DNA from 3 places in the Streptomyces sp. NTD91 genome. Region 1 is predicted to be linked to each of the others. Evidence: riboswitches for the same ligand, from Rfam matches in the RefSeq annotation. Region 1 holds a riboswitch; each other region holds the start of a gene.
What was found. Region 1 has a riboswitch for cobalamin ahead of AC5WRT_RS18490 (cobalamin biosynthesis protein). Riboswitches for the same ligand answer to the same signal wherever they lie in the genome.

Region 1 (2,255 bases):
GACCATGGGTATCGTCACCCTGGCCCTGGTCACCGGAGGCGTCCTCGCGCCCCACTCCGACCCGCCCACCTGGGTCATCCTCTCCGCGGGCCTCGCCATGGCGCTGGGCACCTACATCGGCGGCTGGCGCATCATCCGCACCATGGGCAAGGGCCTGACCGACCTCCAGCCGCAGCAGGGCTTCGTCGCCCAGACCAGTGCCGCCACCGTCCTGCTGGCCTCCTCCCACCTCGGGTTCTCGCTCTCCACCACACACGCCGTCACCGGCTCCGTGATGGGCGCCGGCCTGGGCCGCAAGGGCGGCGTGATCCGCTGGTCCACCGCGACGCGGATGTGCGTGGCCTGGCTGCTGACGCTGCCGGCCGCCGCGCTCGTCGGCGCGGGCGCCGAGAAGATCACCGAGCTGGGTGGCTGGGGCACCGCCGTCGTCGCCGTCGTCCTGGTCGCCGCCAGCGCCGGGATCTGGCTGGTGTCCCGACGCCACGTCGTCAACGCAGCGAACGTCAACGACATCGACGAAGCCGAAGAGCCCGCCGGCGTGCTGACCGCGGCCATCGCCGCTGTCACCCCGCCCCCGACCGGCGCGGCTGCCGCGGCCGATCTCGCGGCCGCCGGCCCCGCACCGCAGTCGTCGGCCGCGGTCTGAACCCGAGCACCCAGGTCCCCTAAGGAAGCATCACCATGACAATCGACTGGGCAGCCCTCGGCTCCGTCTTCGGCACCAGCCTCCTGGTCACCGTCGGCCTCGCCGCCCTGTTCACCCTCGGCATCGCGGGCCTCGCCAAGCGGGAGTCCGCCACCGCGCAGGGCGGTTCGGGCGCCCTCGCGGTCGTCGGCGCCTACGTCTGCTTCGCCGCGTGCGCCGCGGCGGTGGCCTACGGCATCCTGCTGATCGTCCGACGCTGACGACAGTTGCAGCCCGAGGGGGCGGTACGCAGTGCGTACCGCCCCCTTTCGCACGCCCGCGCACCCGCCCCGGTGTGTGGGCCTTCGCACACTCTCCCCGCCCAGGTCAACGGCAAGTTGACGGCCGTTCCGGGCGCGTGGTGGACTGCCCGGGCCATGTACGGCGGCAGGAGAGGAAGCCGGTGCGAATCCGGCGCGGTCCCGCCACTGTCACCGGGGAAGAACCCGGGAGCCAGGAACTCTCACCGCCGAATCTCGTCGAACCAGGGCGCGGACACCCTGAGTGAGGACACAGATCGCCATGCCCGGCTGCCGAAGGACCCGTACCAGGCCCGTTCCTGACCCCACGGCCGGCTGAGCCGATGGGTGCCGATCGCAGTTACGCGTACGGTGCCGCCGCCGGCCTTCTCGGAGACCTGCTCCTCGGCGATCCGCGCCGGGGGCATCCGGTCGCCGTGTTCGGGCGTGCGGCCACAGCCGTGGACCGCGCGTTGTGGCACGACCACCGCGGCTGGGGCGCCCTGTACACCACTGTGTGCGCCGGTGGCGCCGTCGCACTCGGTGCACTGGCCGCACGCGCCGTGCGCCCCTCCCCCGCCGCCTCCTTCGCGCTGACCGCCGCCACCACCTGGGCGGTCGTCGGCGGCACTTCGCTCGCCCGCGAGGCCCGCGCGATCGGCCGCGCGCTGGAGTCCGGGGACGTCGCGGCGGCGCGGGCGCGACTGCCGCACCTGTGCGGCCGGGACCCGCAGGCGCTGGACGCCGACGGGATCGCCCGGGCCGTGGTGGAGTCCGTCGCCGAGAACACCTCCGACGCCGTGGTGGGCGCCCTGGTGTGGGGGGCCGTGGCCGGGGTGCCGGGGCTGCTGGGCTTCCGGGCCGTCAACACCCTGGACGCCATGGTGGGTCACAAGTCCGCGCGCTACCGGCGCTACGGCTGGGCCTCCGCCCGGCTGGACGACGTGGCCGGCTGGCCGGGGGCGCGGCTGACCGCCGCCCTCGCCGCCGTCGCCGGCCCCGATCCGCGCGGCGCCCTGCGCGCCTGGAAGGCCGACGCGGCCCAGCACCCGAGCCCCAACGCCGGCCCTGTGGAGGCGTCGTTCGCGGGCGCACTCGGTGTCCGGCTCGGCGGAACCCTCTCCTACGGAGGCCGGATCGAACACCGCCCCGTGCTCAACGCCGAGGCGGGACGGGCGGTCCGGGTCACCGACATCGGCCGGGCCGTACGGCTCTCCCGCCGCGTCGGCCTGCTCGCGCTCGGCGTCACCCTCGCCGCGCGCCGACTCGTGAAGGGACACAAGGCATGACAGGGGGCGGACTGCTGGTCGCCGGGACGACCTCCGACGCCG
Region 2 (2,255 bases), on a different contig from region 1:
GCTCCAACACAGTCACAGCCTGTATCGGATCTCGCACCGGCTGCAATGACAGATTACTGACGTATCCGGCCAACGCCCGGTGGTGGAGGGGTGGAAAGGGCGCTGGCAAGGCAGTTCCGGCGGCGAAGGGGCAGCGCCGCGTGAGGCAGCTCACAGGGCTCCGGGACGGCTGCGCTCAGCGACGGGTGCGTCTGCCGGCTGGGGATGCGTCGCGTCGCCCTGGGCAGTCTCACGCCCCACCGGGCCCTTGTGCGCAGCGGGATCGGCCGACTGACCGGACCTGTCGGCGCAGCCCCCCTCGGGAACCGACCGCGCCGAGCTGACCGAGGGGACCGGGGACACCTGGCGTTCGCCACCCAGTCCAGGTCGGATGCCGTGACACCCCGAGGGGAAAGTGGGGTTCGGGCGGCGGCCGATGGTGTCCCGCCAAGTGGTGTAGGAATCCGGACCAACTCGCTCCGGCGACCGCTTCTTCGGCAAGCACCGTCGAGATGCCTCGGGTGGTGGCGATGCTGTTCCCGGCCTCCGCAGCGGCCTCTGCTCGAGCGTCGGCCCTGTCAGTGCTTGTGACCTGCGGAGTCGTGAACTCCGCATCGCTACACCACTTTGCGGGACGCGACCCGGCGGCCGGTGCCGGCCGCCGACTGCGACCGTCGGCAGGGCAGGCACGAACGACAGGCCGGAACACTCGACCTGGGCGCGATCGCCGGCAATCTCCCCTGCTGACGTTCACTGTGGTGCTGGGTCGCTTGCTCCTCCTGCCGCTGTGGCTTCGGCGGCAGCGCGGCGCGGCCCGCAGTGTTCCAGCAAAGCGGAGATCTCGCCGTCGACGAGCCGATAGCGCACGATCCGACCGTCCTTCTCGCCCTGGACGGTGCCTGCCGTTCGCAGCAGACGCAGCGCCTGCGACACCGCGGTGTCCCGCATCCCGGTGGCCACGGCAAGGTCGGAGACGGCGATGGGGCCTGCTTCATGGAGCGCCAGCAGCAGGGACAGTCGCCCGGGATCCGCGAGCAGAGAGAAGCGGCCGGCCCAGGTCCGTACGCGCTGGCGTTCACCGACGGCGGCGATGGCGTCGCAGACCCGATGGCCGTCGATGGTCCGCTGCCCGGCACGTTCGGCGGGGACGAGATGCATGAACCCATCATCGCAGCCGCCACCTCACGGCTCAACACCTGATCACTTGTGCAGGCTTGCAGCCCCGACCGGTGGCCTTCTACTGTGAGCGGGCCGTGGTGTTCGGGAAGACCGGTGACGGCCCGTCAGGGGCTCAGTCCGGAGCGGCCCTCGCCACTGTGATCGGGGAGTTCCCGCCCCAGGCGTTGCCACTGGCCTCACGGCCGGGAAGGCAGGGGCGGGCGCGATGACCCGTCAGCCAGGAGACCGGCCACGGCAGCACGAAGCTGATCCACGAGGTGCTGGAGCGTGATGGTATGACCCCGTCCCGAGGCGTGCCCGAAACCGCCGCCGCCCCCTCCTTCCGCTGGCGACGTGAGGACACCGTCCGAACCGCCGGCCTCCTGACCGTGATCGTCGCCCTGCACCTGGTCGCCTTCGGGATCCTCTTCCTGTTCGTGGTCCCGCGTCACTACGAGGTCGGCACCCAGGCGTTCGGGGTGGGCCTCGGCGTCACGGCCTACACCCTCGGCATGCGGCACGCCTTCGACGCCGACCACATCGCCGCGATCGACAACACCACCCGCAAGCTGATGGCCGACGGCAAGCGGCCGGTGTCGGTGGGCTTCTGGTTCGCGCTCGGGCACTCCAGTGTGGTGGTCGTCATGGCCGCGCTGGTCGCCGGCGGCGCCAGGCTCGCCGGCACGCTGATGAACGACGGCTCCCGCACTCACCAGGTCCTCGGCACCGTGGGTACGACGGTCTCCGGCGGGTTCCTGTATCTGATCGCCGCCCTCAACATGGTGGCGCTGTTCGGCATCGCCCGCGTGTTCAAGGCGATGCGGGCCGGGCGGTACGACGAGGGCGAGCTGGAGGCCCACCTCGACTCACGTGGCTTCATGAACCGCGTTCTCGGCCGCCTCACCAGGTCCGTCCGCCGCCCTGGCCAGATGTTCCCGCTCGGCTTCCTCTTCGGCGTAGGCTTCGACACCAGCACCGAGGTCCTGCTCCTCGCCCTGGCCGGCAACGGTGCCGCCGCAGGCCTTCCCTGGTACGCGGTTCTGTGCCTGCCCCTCCTCTTCGCCGCGGGGATGAGCCTTTTCGACACCCTGGACGGCACCTTCATGAACTTCGCCTAC
Region 3 (2,255 bases), on a different contig from region 1:
GTTCACCGACCCCAGGTTGCAGACCGCCGTCTCGGAGTCGTCCGTGACCTCCAGGATCTCCGTGCAGAGGTTGGAGGAGTGGATCACGTGCCCCGGCAGGGCCGTCTGGTTGGCGGTGCGGTTGGCCGCGTCCTTGAAGGTCATCCAGCCGTTGCCGGTCTGCGCGAGGGTGCGCATCATCCGGCCGTACAGCTCACGGGCCGGCATGGTCTTCTTCGCCAGGCCCGCCTGCTCGGCCTTGCGGTAGGCGGCGTCGAACTCCTCGCCCCACAGGTCGACCAGCTCCGGCACGTCGGAGGGGGAGAACAGCGACCACTGCTCGTCGGCGTCGACCCGGCGCATGAACTCGTCCGGGATCCAGTGCGCGAGGTTCAGGTTGTGCGTGCGGCGGGCGTCCTCACCCGTGTTGTCCCGCAGCTCCAGGAACTCCTCGATGTCGCAGTGCCAGGTCTCCAGGTACACCGCCGCGGCACCCTTGCGCCGACCACCCTGGTTCACGGCCGCCACCGAGGCGTCCAGCGTCTTCAGGAACGGCACGATGCCGTTGGAGTGCCCGTTGGTTCCGCGGATCAGCGAACCGCGGCCGCGGATGCGGGAGTAGGACAGGCCGATGCCGCCGGCGTGCTTGGAGAGCCGGGCCACCTGGTGGTAGCGGTCGTAGAGGGAGTCCAGCTCGTCCTTGGGGGAGTCCAGGAGGTAGCAGGACGACATCTGCGGGTGCCGCGTGCCGGAGTTGAAGAGTGTGGGGGAGGACGGAAGGTAGTCGAGGCGGCTCATGAGCCCGTAGAGCGCGGCGACTTCGTCCACCGAGCGGGTGGTGTCGTCCTCTGCGAGGCCGGCGGCGACCCGCAGCACGAAGTGCTGGGGCGTCTCGATGACCTTGCGGGTGATCGGGTGCCGCAGCAGGTAGCGGCTGTGCAGGGTGCGCAGGCCGAAGTAGCCGAAGCGATCGTCGGCCCGGCGGTCGATCAGTGCGTCCAGCCGCCCTGCGTGCAGCCGTACGAAGGCGGCGGTCCGGTCGGCGATGAGCCCCTCGCGGTGCCCCACGGCCACCGACTCGGTGAAGGACGTCACGCCCTGCGAGGCGGCCTCGGCGCGGATGGAGAGGGTCAGCAGCCGGGCGGCCAGCCGGGAGTAGGCCGGGTCCTCGGAGATGAGCCCGGCGGCGGCCTCCGTGGCCAGCTCGCGCAGTTCCGCCTCGTCGGCGTGCGCCGACCGGCCGCGCAGCGCGGCGGCGGCGACCCGGCCGGGGTCGGCGTCGGGGAGGTCGGCGGTCAGCTCGGTCAGGGTCCGCAGCAGCGCGGTACCGGGGCCGTCGGCCTCCGCACCGGTGGCCGACATGCCGCTGTCTGAAGCCGGATCTGCTGGCGCGATGGTCACGTGGGGCTCTCCCTCGCTCGGCACGGGGACCTGGCGGAGGGCAGGGGGCAGCCACGAGCGCACACGGCGTCGCGTCCACCGGCCCACTCCACGAGGCCCGGACGTCTGGGCACCCGGACCGGACGGCCCCGGGTGCGCTGCCGGCAGGTCCTCGGACTGACTCCTGGGCGCAGACGCGCACAAGTACACCGTTGCGGGACAGTTCCGGATTCGCACCGGATTCCCCTGCGACGACAGCGAGGATGAGCATACATCTAGTGCCGGGCTGTCGTGTCACCCCCAGATGTTGTGTCGGAGCGGTGTCAGAGAGTCAACTCGTACGTGAGCAGGGTGATGTCGGCGAGTTCCGGGAGCGGGTTCCAGTCGCGTTCGGGGACGCGGACAAACCCCAGGCGTTCGTAGATGCGGTGTGCGGCGTGCATGGTGCGCTGGGTGGACAGGACGAGGGCCGTGCAGCCCACCGTGGCCCGTGCGCGGTCGATGCAGCCCCGGACGAGGGCCTCACCCGCGCCCTGTCCCCGGCCCGCGTGCGCGACGGCCAGCATGCGGATCTCGGCCTCTCCGGGGCGGGCGATGTCGGCCATGGGACCGGGGGACGGCACGAAGGTGACTCCGCCGAGAAGGATGCCGTTCCGGACGGCCACGAGGACCTGTGCCGCGGCCGCTCGCCTGGCCACGTCTCTCAGTTCGCCCAGGTACCAGTCACTCTCCCCGAAGTCGAGGAGTCCGTCGTCCAGGTACGCCCGGGCGGTGATCTCGCCGAGGGTGTCGAACTCGTCGGGGGCTGCCTGCCGGATCACGATGTCCATGGCACCGAGTCTGCCGGAGGGACACGCAAACGGGCCGCCGGATCTCCTCCGGCGGCCCGTCGTACG

Region 2: another riboswitch for cobalamin. It lies ahead of nicT (Nickel transporter NicT); the one in region 1 lies ahead of AC5WRT_RS18490 (cobalamin biosynthesis protein).
Region 3: another riboswitch for cobalamin. It lies ahead of AC5WRT_RS07870 (ribonucleoside-diphosphate reductase subunit alpha); the one in region 1 lies ahead of AC5WRT_RS18490 (cobalamin biosynthesis protein).

What each region holds. Positions count from the first base shown of each region.
Region 1 covers NZ_JCAJZW010000016.1:52,048-54,302, forward strand. The annotation lists gene AC5WRT_RS18480 (inorganic phosphate transporter) at 1-646, shown strand, start outside; gene AC5WRT_RS18485 (hypothetical protein) at 682-906, shown strand; cobalamin riboswitch at 1,031-1,170, shown strand; gene AC5WRT_RS18490 (cobalamin biosynthesis protein) at 1,269-2,213, shown strand; gene AC5WRT_RS18495 (cobyric acid synthase) at 2,210-2,255, shown strand, end outside.
Region 2 covers NZ_JCAJZW010000055.1:10,065-12,319, forward strand. The annotation lists gene AC5WRT_RS34670 (GlxA family transcriptional regulator) at 1-10, opposite strand, end outside; gene AC5WRT_RS34675 (ArsR/SmtB family transcription factor) at 730-1,137, opposite strand; cobalamin riboswitch at 1,216-1,406, shown strand; gene nicT (Nickel transporter NicT) at 1,434-2,255, shown strand, end outside.
Region 3 covers NZ_JCAJZW010000005.1:80,206-82,460, forward strand. The annotation lists gene AC5WRT_RS07870 (ribonucleoside-diphosphate reductase subunit alpha) at 1-1,380, opposite strand, end outside; cobalamin riboswitch at 1,506-1,630, opposite strand; gene AC5WRT_RS07875 (GNAT family N-acetyltransferase) at 1,683-2,189, opposite strand.